2 regions of the Sphingomonas sp. P4_G2 genome follow, and region 2 is predicted to be linked to the other one. Evidence: predicted binding sites of a transcription regulator. Region 2 holds the regulator's gene; the other holds the start of a gene.
The links. Region 2 encodes LexA, which represses DNA repair genes until DNA is damaged. Its sites were predicted from a motif close to GTTCCNCNCTTGTTCT; they were not measured.
Positions count from the first base shown of each region.

Region 1 (7,606 bases), on a different contig from region 2:
CGTAGGCGTAAGGACCGCCCTTTTCGAGCGCCACCTGATAGGCCGGGCGCGCATGCACCTTGTCGAGCCAGGCGATCGTCGCGGGGCGTGATGGGCCAAGTCCTGCCCGGCTTCGTGCCGCTTCGAGCGGAAAACTCATCATGATGTCGGCGGCGGTCATCTCGTCGCCGGCGAACCAGGGCCGTTGCGCCAATTCGCTTTCGACATAATCGAGATGGACGTCGATCATCGGCTGGATACGCTTCGCCGCGGTCTTGCCCATCACCGGAATGCGGTTTACCACGAGCATCACCAGCAACGGCGGCATCATCGATCCTTCGGCATAGTGCAGGAACTGGCGATAGCGCAGCACGTCGTCGCGATGCGCGGGCGGCCCCAGCCGACCATCGCCTTTCTCGACCAGATATTCGCAGATCGCCCCGGTCTCGACGACCATCCGACCGTCATCCTCGAGCACGGGCGACTTGCCGAGCGGGTGAACCTTGCGCAGCGCCGGCGGCGCGAGCATCGTCTTCGCGTCGCGCTGATAATATTTGATCTCATAAGGTAGCCCGAGTTCCTCGAGCATCCATAGGATGCGCTGCGACCGCGAATTGTTGAGATGATGGACGATCAGCGTCACGATGTTCCTCCCGGCCTTATTTATGAAATTCTCAGACGGGCCGGCACGACCATATCCAAGCCGAGGCGGGGAAATCCACCGTGTCGTTGCGGAGGCGCGTCGCCAGCGCATCGCGCAACCGCTCGCGACCGGCTTCCCGAGCCGCGTCATCGAGCCCGCGAAGCTGAGCTGCCGCGGGTCCGATCCGGCTGAAAAAGGCGAGCGCCTCGTCGACTGCGTGGCCCCCCTCGCCTGCCCGATACGAATAATCGACCGGCTGCGCATCGCCGGTCCAACCGCTCGCTTGCAGAATGGCGCGGACACGATCGGCGTCCGAGAAGGCGAAGGGCCCCGGCGATGTTCCGGGTTTTTGCGGCGCCGCGCCGGTCACCGCAGTCGCGGTCTCGATCGCCCATGGATTGTGCGTCACGTCGCGAAAGCAGGAGAAGACCAGATGCGCGTCGGCCGTTACCGCACACCGCAGCCTGGCGAAGGCGGCAATTGGATCATCGAAGAACATCACGCCATGCCGCGAGAACAGAAGGTCGGCGGTGATGTCGCCCAACTCGCTTGCGTCTCCGACCTCGAAGCGGAGGTTGGGATAAGCTGCTCCTCGCCCCCGCGCTGTCTCGACGAGGTTCCGCGAAAGATCGATCCCGAGCACCGTTAGAGCGAGGCGAGCAGCCGCCAGCGCGATCGCCGTACCGCCAGCGCCGCACCCTATATCGACCGCAGTGCCGGTCTCCGGCGCAGCGTCGAGAATCGCTGCGTTCAGATGGGGCGATAAATTGGCGAAGCTCAGATCGGTGCGGCGCCATTCGTCCGCCCAGGTATCGCCGACCCGCCCCGCCCAATCATACGCCAATGTCATTCGACTCTCCCGTTTTGATCCCCACCTGCCGCAGCGATGGATCATCCGCGGCGCTCTATGCACCGCAACAGTGGAGAGCCCAACAATATCGGCAAGCGGAAGCCCAAATATGAAAGGCCCGCCAACGTGGGCGGGCCTTTCCGGGAGTTGCGGCGGAGGGGGGAATCGCCGCTGGGGGTTGTGCCGGTAACGAAACAACTGCGAGTTGGTTGCATTGCAGCAAATTTTTTCCGCGCTGCCTCGAAAGTCGTATCAGAGTTCGTCGTCGCCGCTGTCGTCGTCCAGGCCGCCGACCATCATCTCTTCGGCAACTTCTGCCGTACGATTGCGGATGGCGCGTTCGAGCCGCTCGGCGACGTCGGGGTTTTCCTTGAGGTAATTCTTCGAGTTCTCGCGGCCCTGGCCGATGCGGATCGAGTCGTAGCTGAACCAAGCACCCGACTTCTCGACCAGCCCGGCCTTGACGCCGAGATCGAGGATTTCGCCGATCTTGGAAATGCCCTCGCCGTACATGATGTCGAATTCGACCTGCTTGAACGGTGGCGCGACCTTGTTCTTGACGACCTTCACCCGGGTGGTGTTGCCGACGATATCGTCGCGATCCTTGATCTGGCCGGTGCGGCGGATGTCGAGGCGGACCGAGGCGTAGAATTTGAGCGCGTTGCCGCCCGTCGTCGTCTCCGGATTGCCGTACATCACGCCAATCTTCATGCGCAGCTGGTTGATGAAGATCACCATGCAGCGCGAGCGGCTGATCGATCCGGTCAGCTTGCGCAGCGACTGCGACATCAAGCGGGCCTGCAAGCCAACATGGCTGTCGCCCATCTCACCCTCGATTTCGGCGCGCGGCACCAACGCTGCGACCGAGTCGACCACCAGCACGTCGATCGCGTTCGATCGCACCAGCGTATCGACGATCTCGAGCGCCTGCTCTCCGGTATCGGGCTGCGACACGATCAACTCGTCGATATTGACGCCCAGTTTCTTGGCATAGACAGGGTCGAGCGCGTGCTCGGCATCGACGAACGCCGCCGTCCCGCCGCCACGCTGGGCTTCGGCGATGACATGAAGCGCGAGCGTCGTCTTGCCCGAGCTTTCCGGTCCGTACACTTCGATCACGCGGCCGCGCGGCAAGCCGCCGACGCCGAGCGCGATGTCGAGGCCCAAGCTGCCGGTCGAGATCGATTCGACCTGCATCGTCTCTTTGGATCCCAGCCGCATCGCCGAGCCCTTGCCGAACGCGCGATCGATCTGAGCCAGCGCAGCTTCGAGTGCTTTTTGCCGGTCGGTATTTTGCGATGCCATGCCGTCGATAACTTTCAGAGAAGCTGCCATTGATAAGGCCTCCGCGCTAGCCGGGTTAGCACCGGCGTTCAATCGTGTTGGAGAGCATGTATCGTATTTGTTCTCATGGAACAATAGTGGAACATGAACTTTTTTCGCACCGAAACGGCGCTTTCCCGATATTTCTTGCCCGAGCCCCTGCCCCGCTTCATGGTTTGCTTATGCAGAGCGACCTCGACGCCTTTATCACCGGCCTGCCCAAGGCCGAGCTCCACCTTCACATAGAGGGCAGCCTGGAGCCCGAGCTGATGTTCTCCTTGGCAGAGCGCAACCAGGTCGAGATTCCGTTCAAATCGATCGAAGAAGTGCGCGCCGCCTACAGCTTTTCCAACCTGCAGGACTTTCTCGACATCTATTATGCCGGCGCCAACGTGCTCCGCACCGAAGCGGATTTCCGCGATCTCGCCCTCGCCTATTTTGATCGCGCGGCGGCGGACGGCGTGGTCCATGCCGAAATCTTCTTCGACCCCCAGACGCACACCGATCGCGGCATCCCCTTTGGCACCGTGATCGAGGGACTGCTCGCGGGAATGGCGGAGGCGGAGGCAAGACATGGCCTGACGTCGAAACTGATCCTCTGCTTCCTACGCCACTTGAGCGAGGAGGCGGCGTTCGAAACGCTTGGCCAGGCCGAACCCTGGCTCGATCGCATTGCCGGGGTCGGACTCGATTCGTCGGAAGTCGGCCATCCGCCCGAAAAGTTCGCGCGGGTGTTCGCGGCGGCGCGCGAAAAGGGCCTTAAGCTGGTCGCCCATGCCGGCGAGGAAGGCCCGCCCGATTACGTCCATCAGGCACTCGACCTGCTCGCGATCGACCGGCTCGACCATGGCAATCGCAGCCTGGAAGATCCCGTGCTGACCGCCCGGCTGGCGCGGACCGGGATGACGCTGACCGTCTGTCCATTATCCAACGTCAAATTGTGCAACGTCGCCTCGATGGACGCCCATCCGATCGACCGGATGCTCGACCTCGGGCTGCGCGCGACGATAAATTCGGACGATCCCGCCTATTTCGGCGGCTATATCGGCGAGAATTATCGCCAAGCGGCGGCGGCGCGCGGGCTTGGCAAGGATCAACTCGTCACCCTCGCGCGTAATTCGTTCCTCGGGTCGTTCCTGAGTGATGACGATGTCGCTCGCCACACCACCGCGCTCGACGCCTATGTAGCGGAGCACAGCTGATGCCGACCTTCACGCCGATCCCGCACGATGCGTTCGAAGCGCAAGTGAAGGTGCTTGCCGCCGACATCATCGACAGCGGCTGGACGCCGAGCTTCATCATCGGGATCGGGCGTGGCGGGCTGGCGCCGGCAGTCTATCTCAGCCACGCGACTGGCCTGCCGATGTTGTCGGTCGACCATTCGTCGCGCGTCGAGGATTTTTCCGACGCGCCGCTGATCAAACTGGCGGCGCGCACCCGCGACGGCGAGCGGCTGCTGTTCGTCGATGATATCAACGATACGGGCGCGACGATCGGCAAATTGCGCGCCGCATTGGCCACCGCGGGCGCAGCGCGCGACCATGTCCGCTTCGCGACCCTGCTCGACAACAAACGGTCGCGCGAACAAGTCGATTATCGTGCCGAGGTGATCGACCGTGACGAGCGCAAGGACTGGTTCGTCTTCCCCTGGGAAGCGGTCGCACCGCAGGCCTCGCTCGATGCCGATGCGGCGGAAGTGCCCGACCGGATCGCCTGATCGACGATCGTCGACAGCGCGACCGCCGCGGTCAGAGTTCCGCGAGCGCCTTGGCGACGTTTTCCATCGTGTAAGGCTTCACTAGCCGCGGGCGAGCGGCATGGGCCGGCGTGTCTTCCCCACCGCCGGTCGACAGGACGAAGGGAATGTTGCGCGCCGCCAGCGCGTCGGCAACTGGCCAGCTTTTCTCGCCGCCCGACAGATTGATGTCCAGGATCGCCGCATCGGGACGTTCGGCGTCGATCACGGCAAGCGCGGCCGTCACACTGTCGCACGTTGCGATATGCGTCTTGTTCAATGCCTCGAGGAAATCCTCGAGCATCATGGCGATCAGGGGTTCGTCCTCGACGATAAGGATACGCTGCGGCGATGCCATGACTCGCCTTAGTCTCCGCCGCTGCCGGACGCCATGCCCGGCGCACCATGATGGAGCAATTCGCCCACTGAGACCGCGCGATAGCCTCGCTCGCGTAGTCCGGCCAGGATCAGCGGCAGCGCGTCCCGCGCGGTCCCTCGCGATTGGTACATTGCGTGGACCAGGATGATCGAACCTGGCTTGACCTGACCCAGCACGCGATCGGCATAGGCGCGGGGGTCGTGCGCGCTGTCGGGATCGGCGATGTCCCAGGTAACCATGCGATATCCCGTCTGCTCGACCGCCATCGGCAGTCCCGTGAGCTTCTTGCCGAAAGGCGGGCGGAAAAGGGTCGGCCGGGCGCCTTCGGCGCGCAATAGCGCGTCGGTCTTGCGGATCTCTTCGACATAGCCGCCGGGGAAAAATCCCCACATGCGACTGTGGCTATAGCTATGGTTGCCCACTTCCTGCCCGGCCGCCAGCAGCCGCCGGGCCTCGCCCGGATGCCTGACCATCTCTTCGCCGATCAGGAAGAAGGTGGCATGCGCATCATAGGGTTTGAGCGTGTTCAGGATATAGGTCACGCCGTCCGGCGTGGGGCCGTCGTCAAAGGTCAACGCGACCAGCTTCTCGTGCGTATCGACGTGGCAGATCGGCGTGCCGACCAACTGAAAGCACAATGCCCGGCTGATCCGAAACAGGCCGATGGCGATGACGAGAATGATTATCACCGCCACCGCGGCGACGATCACGCGACGTCGGGTCATTGCTCGACCACGGACGAGGTCAGCATGTCGCGCGCCGCTTCGGCGAGTTGCTGCACTGAAAAGGGCTTGGGCAGGAACGCTACGTTGTCGAGGTCGATCGACTTTCGCAGCTGTTCCTCGGCATAGCCCGACATGAACAAGATCGGCAGATCGGGATAGCGCTCGCGGGCGTGGCGCACCATCGTCGGGCCGTCCATCGACGGCATCACGACGTCAGAAATAAGCAGATCCGGCTTTTCACCTCGCGCCAGCAATTCGAGCGCCGCTTCGCCATTCTCGGCGGTCAGCACGGTATAGCCCTGCCGCGTCAGCGCGCGCTCGGCGACTGCCCGGACCATATCTTCATCCTCGACCAGCAGGATCAAGCCGGTTCCCCACAGATCGACCGGCTTTTCCTTGGCGGCGACCTTGGCGATCTTGGGCGCCTCGGCGGCGTGGACGGGAAAATAGATCGAGAAGGTCGCGCCCTGGCCCGGTTTGGAATCGGCGAAGATATAGCCGCCCGACTGTTTGACGATGCCATAGACGGTCGACAGACCCAGCCCGGTTCCCTTGCCGATTTCCTTGGTGGTGAAGAACGGCTCGAAGATCTTGCCGAGGATTTCGGGTGGGATGCCGGTGCCGGTGTCGCTCATCTCCAGCGCCGAATAATCGGCGATTGGCAGGATGTCGGATCCCATCTTGCGGACCTCCGCCGCGCTGACCGCCCGGGAAGTAATGGTCAGCGTTCCGCCGCCATTGGGATCCTTGGACAGCATCGCATCGCGCGCATTGACCGCCAGATTGACGACGACCTGCTCGAGTTGTCCGGGGTCGGCGCGCACCGCCCCCAGGTTGCGTCCGTGCCGCACTTCGAGCTTCACCGTCTCGCCGAGCAGGCGCTTGAGCAATTGCGATACTTCCGAGATCACATCGGGCAGCTGCAGCACTTGCGGCCGCAACGTCTGCTGGCGCGAAAAGGCCAGCAATTGGCGCGTCAGGCTGGCTGCCCGGTTGGAGTTCGCCTTGATCTGCTGAATGTCGTCATAATCGCTGTCGCCGGGCGAATGGCGCATCAGCATCAGGTCGCAATGGCCGATGATCGCGGTCAGGATATTGTTGAAATCGTGCGCGACGCCACCGGCGAGCTGGCCGACGGCCTGCATCTTGGTCGCCTGCGCGACTTCGCGCTTGAGCCGGGTCTCTTCGCCATTATCCTTGAGGCTCAGCAGCACGGCGGCATCGCCCAGCCCGCGCGCGCCGGCGATGGTCAGCGCGACCGGTTCGTCGGGATGGTCCTTCAGGCGGATCGCCATGTCCATCGAATGGGTCGCGCCATTGGCGAAGCGGCGGATCGCATCGGCCACCGCGGCCTTGTCCTCACGCACCACCAGGTCGCCGGGATAAAGCGGCGGCTGCGCCTGATCCACTTGTGCCGCGCGGACGAACGGATCGTTCATCTGGACGAAGCGCCCGTCGCGATCGACCAAGGCGAGCCCGACCGGAAGCAGCGAGATCAGGCTTTTGACATGCGCCGCAGCCGATCCGCCGATCGCCGGCTGGCCATGCTCCTCCTCGTCGAGCAACACGACCAGGATCGGCGCATCCTCTCCGTCGAGGAACGGGATCTGCAGGATGCGGAGCGGGGCGCCGCGCGGGCCCTCGCGCTCGAATCGCACCTGGCCTTTGTCGTCGGCGATCAGGAAGCGCGCGAAGTCGCGGCCGACGACGACGCTTTCCTCGTGCCCCATTGACCGCTCGCGCAGCACGCGATTGGCGGCGAGCAGGCGGCCATCGGGCGCGATCAACGCGGCCATGATACCGGCCGCGGCCAGCCGGTCGCCGCTAGGCCCGGCGATGATCGATTGCACATTGGTGGCGAGATCGAGCCCCCGCGCCTCATGAAAGCGCCAGACCAGCATGTCCTCGCCCTCGCCCGCGCGCTCGATCGCCACCGCGAGCGGCGCGCCGCGCGTGGTGATGCGGTCGAGCT
Region 1 covers NZ_JBFUJY010000002.1:462,772-470,377, forward strand. Annotated here, with positions in the region: gene AC1DRD_RS07705 (glutathione S-transferase family protein) at 1-622, opposite strand, end outside; gene AC1DRD_RS07710 (class I SAM-dependent methyltransferase) at 654-1,472, opposite strand; gene recA (recombinase RecA) at 1,725-2,807, opposite strand; gene AC1DRD_RS07720 (adenosine deaminase) at 2,978-3,997, shown strand; gene AC1DRD_RS07725 (phosphoribosyltransferase) at 3,997-4,512, shown strand; gene AC1DRD_RS07730 (response regulator) at 4,544-4,888, opposite strand; gene AC1DRD_RS07735 (polysaccharide deacetylase family protein) at 4,897-5,634, opposite strand; gene AC1DRD_RS07740 (hybrid sensor histidine kinase/response regulator) at 5,631-7,606, opposite strand, start outside.
Region 1: recA (recombinase RecA) is a predicted target of LexA. The motif match lies at 2,885-2,900, and genes of this name have one in related genera.

Region 2 (7,606 bases):
GTGCGCTATTCGCCCGATGGCGGCATGGTCTGGATTCGCACCCATCGCGATCGCGGCGCGGCGGTGATCATCGTCGCCGATCAGGGCAAGGGTATCGCCCCCGAGGATCAGGCGCGCATCTTCGAAAAATTCGAACGAGTCGATCCCAGTGAGCCGGGCGGGAGCGGGCTGGGTCTCTATATCGCGCGGCGGCTGGCGCGCGCGATGGGCGGCGATCTGACGGTCGATTCGGCGCTGGGGCAGGGCGCGCGCTTCATGCTGACCCTGCCTGGGGCTGGTGCCTAGCGCGCGGAGGCGCGAAAGATTTGCTCGCACGAAGCCACAAAGGCGCAAGGAAGAGTAATTTCGCGCAGAGGCGCAGAGTGCGCGGAGATTATGGGCGCTAAAGCGCGCTTTCTCGTTGCCGGGGAATGAAAGGCTGCTGACGCGGCCGTGCGATACACCTCAGCGTCCTCTGCGCCTCTGTGCGAACCAAATCTTCGTGCCTTGGTGTCTTTGTGCGAGAACTCTTACCGACCAGCTCTCGCGGACGAACTGAGCAGGCGCGATTCTAGCGCCGCCCGATCCATACCAGCACGATACCACCCGCCGCGAGCAGCGCCCCCCAGAGCGCCCAGATGCGCATGTCGAGCATGAAGCTCGATGCCGGCCAGTGGACCAGGCCGAGGCCCTGGCCCACCCACAGCAGCCCCATCGCGATGCACAGCGCACCGAAGACTTGGAGCAGCAAGCGCATCAGCGCTGGCCGATAGGGGTATAATCGCGCTGCGTCGGGCCGGTGTAGAGCTGGCGGGGACGGCCGATCTTCTGCGCCGGATCGCTGATCATCTCGTTCCACTGTGCGACCCAGCCGACGGTGCGGGCGAGCGCGAACAACGCGGTGAACATCGTCGTCGGGAAACCGATCGCCGACAGGATAACGCCCGAATAGAAATCGACGTTCGGGAATAGCTTCTTCTCGACGAAATAAGGATCGTTGAGCGCCATATGCTCGAGCTGCAGCGCGACCTCGAACACGGGATCGCTGACCTTGAGCGCGTCAAATACCTCCCGCACCGTCTTCTGCATCACCGTCGCGCGCGGGTCGTAATTCTTGTAGACGCGATGGCCGAAGCCCATCAGGCGGAACGGGTCGTTCTTGTCCTTCGCGCGGGCGATGAATTCGGGAATGCGATCGGGCGTCCCGATCTCGCGCAACATGTTGAGCGCGGCCTCGTTGGCACCACCATGCGCAGGGCCCCACAGGCAGGCGATGCCGGCCGCGATGCATGCGAACGGATTGGCGCCCGACGAGCCGGCGAGCCGGACGGTCGAAGTCGATGCATTCTGCTCGTGGTCGGCATGGAGGATGAAGATGCGGTCGAGCGCGCGCTCGACGATCGGATTCACCTCATAGGGCTCTGCCGGCACGCCGAACGTCATGCGCAGGAAATTACCCGTATAGCTCAAAGAGTTATCGGGATAGAGGAACGGCTGCCCGACGCTGTATTTGTACGCCATCGCCGCGATCGTCGGCATCTTGGCGATCAGGCGGTGCGACGCGATCATCCGCTGGTGCGGATCGTTGATGTCGGTCGAATCGTGATAGAAAGCCGACAGCGCGCCGACCACCCCGCACATGATCGCCATCGGATGCGCGTCGCGGCGGAACCCGCGATAGAAGGTCGCGAGCTGCTCGTGCAGCATGGTGTGGCGCGTGATCGTGTGGGTGAATTCGTTGAGCTCGTCCTTCGACGGCAACTCGCCGTTGAGGAGCAGATAGCTCACTTCCATGAAGCTCGACTGTTCGGCCAGCTGGCCGATCGGATAGCCGCGGTGGAGCAAAATGCCCTCATCACCATCGATATAGGTCAGCGCCGATTCGCAGCTGGCAGTCGAGGTGAAGCCCGGGTCATAAGTGAACATACCCGTTTCGCTGTACAGCTTGCGGATATCGACCACCTGGGGGCCGACCGAACCGGACATCACCGGATAGTCGTGATTCCCGAACTTGAGGGTGTTCGTGTCGGCCATATAACGTTCCTTCGAATTCAGGCTGCCATCCGGTCGGATATGCGGCCCAGGCTTTCTTCGCGGCCGAGGACGGCGAGTACGTCGAAAATGCCGGGGGAAGTGCGCTTGCCGGTCAGCGCCGCGCGAAGCGGCTGCGCGACCTGGCCGAGCTTGACCCCGGCGTCTTCGGCGACTTGCCGAACCGCGTTTTCGAGCGCCTCCGTATCCCAGTCCACGACGGCGTCAAGCGCCGTGTGAAGGCGCGCGAGCAAGGTGGGTGCCTCACCCTGAAGCAGCAATGCTGCATCTGCGTCCATCGGCAGCGGTCGGGCGTGGAAAAGGAACATGCTGCCCTCGGCCAACTCAATCAGGTTGGCGGCGCGCGGCTTGAGAAACGGCATGGTGCGGCGCAACAGTTCGCGCTGCGGCGGGGTCAATTCCAGCGGGATTCGCGGGGCGACGAGGTCGGCGAGACGAGCATCATCTGCCTCGCGGATATAATGGCCGTTCAGGTTCTCGAGCTTCTTCAAATCGAACCGACTTGGTGATTTTCCGACGCCGTCGAGGTCGAACCATTCGATCGCCTGGGCGCGGCTGATGATCTCGTCATCGCCATGCCCCCAGCCAAGCCGCAACAGGTAATTGTCGACCGCTTCGGGCAGCAGGCCCATCTCGTCGCGATAGGCGTCGACGCCCAGTGCGCCATGGCGCTTAGACAGTTTGGCGCCATCCGATCCGTGAATCAGTGGGATATGAGCATAGACCGGTTCCGGCCAGCCCATCGCGCGATAGATCGGCAACTGGCGAAATGCGTTGTTGAGATGGTCGTCGCCGCGGATGACGTGAGTCACGCCCATGTCGTGATCGTCGACCACCACCGCCAGCATATAGGTGGGCGTACCGTCCGACCGCAGCAGGACGAGATCGTCGATCTCGCTGTTCTGGACGGTGACCTCGCCCTGGACGCGATCGTGGATCGTCGTCGCTCCCTCTATCGGCGCCTTCAGGCGGATGACGTGCGGCGCCTGCGGGTCGTTGGGCATGCGATCGCGCCACGGCGAGCGGATCCGGAGCGGCTTCTTCGCCGCTTCCGCCTCGGCGCGCATCTGGGCGAGCTCGTCCTGGGTCAGATAGCAGCGATAGGCCGCGCCCTTTTCGACCATCTCATACGCGACCTCGGCGTGACGTGCGGCGCGCGAGAATTGATAGATTTCGGGCCCGTCCCATTCTAGGTCGAGCCAGCGCATCCCCGCCAAAATGGCGTCAATTGCGGGCTGCGTCGATCGCGCGCGATCGGTATCCTCGATGCGTAGGAGGAATTTGCCCCCGTGATGTCGCGCGAACAGCAGATTGAACAACGCGGTGCGCGCGCCGCCAATATGCAGAAAGCCGGTCGGCGAAGGCGCGAACCGGGTGACGACGTTGGTGACGGGTGCGCCGGATGTTGGCGCCCCGGAGTCAGAACTGGCGCTCAACCGCGCATGCTCCCAGGCTGGATGACTGATGGCGACCGTCGCCGCCGCGCGCCCTAGCACGCGGTTCCGACCGCTTCAAACGCTGGCGGCACGATGCACGCGTGCGCGCCGTGCACTCGAACATGGATTGGAGGCCGAGCGCGATCAACTTCCCTTGTGGCTGCCGGTGGCCTTGGGCGGCGGCATTGCTTTGTGGTTCGTGCTCGACGATCCGATGCAATGGATCGCAGCGATGCTCGCGCTGGCCGGCATCGCGATGGCGGCAATCGCGATCGGGCAAAGCGGGCGCGCCAGCCGCGCTGTGGCGTTGGCCGCGGGTTTGGCGGCGTTGGGACTGGGGCTGGCGTGGTGGCGCGCTTCCTATGTTACGCAACCGGTGCTGGCGCGGCCGGCGATTGTCATGCTGACCGCGCGAGTCGAGAGTATCGAGCCGTTGCCGGCGCGCGACCTCGTCCGGGTGAGCTTGACGCCGATCGCGGCGCAGGCGGTCGCCAGCCCGAAACGTCCGAACTGCAGCAGGAAAGGCGGCGCGCCTTATGGTGCCGGAGGGCGGGGATGCGACGATCGGCCGAGGCCGCCGCTCGTACTGCCGCCGCACGTCCGAGTGAATATCGCGAACACCGATGTGCCCGCCGGCCTTGGACCTGGCGCGATCATCAAGCTGCAGACCCGGTTGATGCCGCCAAACGAGGCTACGGTGCCTGGCGCCTACGATTTCCGGCAAGTGGCGTGGTTCGCCGGACTTGGCGCGACGGGCAAGGGAAACGCGCCGGTCAAGGTGATCGAACCGGGCAGGGAATCGAACGGCCTGCGCGCGGCACTGGCGGCGCATATCCAGAGCAAGGTCGAAGGTAGCGCGGGCGGGATCGCCGCTGCACTGGCCGCGGGCGACGAGGGCGCGATCTCGCTGGACGATGCCGACGCGATGCGGCGGTCGGGGCTCGCGCATCTCCTGTCAGTGAGTGGTCTGCATATTACCGCAGTGGTCGTCGCGACGATCTGGGCGGTCACGCGACTGCTCGCCTTATGGCCATGGCTGGCGCTGCGGGTGCGGATCCCGGTGGTCGCTGCGGGGGCCGGTGCGGTCGCGGCGATTGGATACACTCTGCTTACGGGCAGCCAGGTTCCGACCGCGCGATCGTGCATCGCCGCGTTGCTGGTGTTGGCGGCGCTTGCCATGGGCCGCGAGGCGATCACCTTGCGGCTGGTCGCGGCCGGCGCCTTCATCGTCCTGCTACTCTGGCCCGAGGCGCTGGCGGGGCCGAGCTTCCAGCTCAGCTTCGCCGCGGTCGGATCGCTGATCGCGTTCCACGAGCAACCGCGCGTCAAGCAATTATTCGAGAAACGCGACCAGGCCTGGTGGCGCCGTATCGCGCGCGAAATCGGATCGTTGCTGCTGACCGGCCTGGTGATCGAAGCCGCGCTGGCGCCGATCGCGCTGTACCATTTCCACAAAGAGGGCATGTATGGCGTCGTCGCCAATATCGTCGCGATCCCGCTGACCACCTTCGTCATCATGCCGGCCGAGGCGCTGGCGCTGGCGGCCGACGCGATCGGCCTGGGCGCGCCGTTCTGGTGGGTGACCACGCACGCGCTCAACCTCTTGCTGTGGATCGCGCGTACTGCGGCCAAAGCGCCGGGGTCGGTGGCGATGCTGCCCGGCATGCCGGCCGGCGCGTTCGGGCTGATGATCCTGGGATTGTTATGGCTGATGCTGTGGCGCTCGCGAATCCGTCTTGCCGGTCTTGCGCCGATGGCGATGGGCGCGGCCTGGGCGCTGGCGATCCCGGCACCCGATCTGCTGATCTCGGGCGACGGCCAGCATCTCGCGGTGCGCACGCCCAATGGCGGCGTCGCGATCCTGCGCGACAAGGCAGGGGATTATACGCGCGACACGATGACTCAGAATGCCGGGGTGGATGGGGAGGCGATGCTGCTGTCCGATCAGCCCTTCGCCCAATGCACGCCGGACGCCTGCCTCGCTCTGGTGCAATCCGGAGGACGGATATTCCGCGTCCTCGCGACGCGCAGCCTGTACCAATTGCCGTCCGACCAGTTGATCGCCGCGTGCCGCGCGGCGGACATCGTCGTCAGCGACCGGCGGTTGCCCTCAGCGTGCCGGCCGATTTGGCTCAAGCTCGATGCGCCGTTCCTGCGCCGCACTGGCGGAATGGCGATCAGCCTGGCCAGCGGACGGATCGTCACCGTCCGCCAGCCTGGTGATCGTCACCCTTGGGTTATGTCGGGTTCGCGTTCTAATCGTAACGGCGCAACAGGCCGGCGAGGCGGCCCTGGATCCGCACCTGCTGAGGAGCGTAACGCTGCGGATCGTAAGCGCGATTGGCCGGATCGAGCCGCACCATAGCACCTTCGCGGCGGAAATATTTGAGTGTCGCTTCGCTTTCCTCGATCAGCGCGACGACGATTTCCCCGTCGCGTGCCACGTCGGTGCGGCGGATCAGCGCGTAATCGCCGTCGAGAATGCCGGCCTCGACCATCGAGTCACCGGCGACTTCCAGCGCGTAATGCTCGCCGCTGCCGAGCAAGGCGGCGGGGACGGGGAGCATCGACGATCCCTCGAACGCTTCGATCGGCACGCCGGCCGCGATCCGGCCGTGCAACGGGATCTCGATCACGTCGTTGGCGGGTTCGGGAGCGGGTCGGAAATTGTTCGGCTTGGGCTGGGCGGCCACGGCACGCTTGCTGTCGGCACGTTCCGGCATCTTGAGCACTTCGAGTGCGCGTGCCCGATTGGGCAGGCGCCGTAGGAACTGCCGCTCCTCGAGCGCCGAGATCAGGCGATGCACGCCGGACTTCGACTTGAGGTCGAGCGCCTCCTTCATCTCCTCGAACGACGGCGACACGCCGGTTTCGTTCAAGCGATCGTTGATGAAGCAGATCAGCTCATGCTGCTTCTTGGTGAGCATCGACGTTCCTCCGTCCAGAACAGACGCGGAACTTTTACGGAACGTTGCGGATCAAGTCAAGCGAGCGGCAAGATGTCCACAGTATCGCCGATCGCGGCTGGCGGCGCGTGCGGCGGCCGCACGATCAGACACGTCGCGCGCGCCAGTGTGGCGAGCATCGAACTGTCCTGCATGGCGGCGGCCGAGACGCGGCCGTCGACTAACGTTCCGCGCAGATAATCCTGGCGGTGGTCGTTGGCGGGAAGCGGGTCGGCGAGTTCCGCGCGGAGCATCCGCGGCAACGGATTCGCCGCGCCGGCCATCGCGGCGATCAATGGCCGCAGGAACAAGGTGGCGGTGACGAATGCCGATACGGGGTTGCCTGGCAGACCCAGCATTATCGCCTCGCCGAGGCGCCCCGCGAGCATCGGCTTGCCCGGCCGGATCGCGATGCGCCAGAAATCCACCTCTCCACCTGCCGCTTCGAGCGCCGGGCGTACCAGATCGTGATCGCCGACCGAGGCGCCGCCAGTCGTGACGATAATATCGGCATTCGCGCCGGAGAACGCCGCGACGAGCGCGTCGAGCCGGTCGGGGAGGATCCCTGCTACAGTCACGTCGATCGGCAGATCGGCGAGCATCGCCGCCAGCATCGCGCTATTGCCTTCAGGGAGTGCCAGCGGATCGTCGCTGGCCGTGCCGGGCGCAATGAGCTCGTCGCCCGTCGCCAGGATGGCGATGCGCAGGCGGCGATTGATGTTGAGCGCACCATGCCCGCCGGTCGCCGCGAGCGCGATGGCGGCCGGTGTCAGGCGCATACCGGCGCCGATCAGCACCGCGCCCCGCTCGAAATCGAGACCCTTGCGCCGCACGCTCATGCCGCGGCGCGGTGGTCCCTCGCCGGCGAGGAGCAGCTTGCCGCCGGCGCGCTCGGCCTCTTCCTGGACAAGCACGCTGTCGGCGCCCGCGGGCATCGCCGCGCCGGTGAATATCCGCACCGCCTCGCCGCGCTCCGTCGCACCGCCAAAGGCGCGCCCCGCCGCGCTTTCGCCGATCACGCGCCAGGGGCCGGGCAAGTCGTCGAACCGGATCGCATAACCATCCATCGACGACAGATCGGCGCCGGGCTGCGCACGCAGGGCGATGACGGGCTCGGCGGTCCAACGCCCGGCTGCCGAGGTCAGTGGCATACGCTCGGTCGCGACGCGTGGTGCCATCGCAAACAGGCGCGCC
Region 2 covers NZ_JBFUJY010000004.1:234,537-242,142, reverse strand. Annotated here, with positions in the region: gene AC1DRD_RS13275 (PAS domain-containing sensor histidine kinase) at 1-285, shown strand, start outside; gene AC1DRD_RS13270 (hypothetical protein) at 551-736, opposite strand; gene AC1DRD_RS13265 (citrate synthase) at 736-2,013, opposite strand; gene gltX (glutamate--tRNA ligase) at 2,031-3,467, opposite strand; gene AC1DRD_RS13255 (ComEC/Rec2 family competence protein) at 3,496-5,832, shown strand; gene lexA (transcriptional repressor LexA) at 5,723-6,394, opposite strand; gene AC1DRD_RS13245 (molybdopterin molybdotransferase MoeA) at 6,451-7,606, opposite strand, start outside.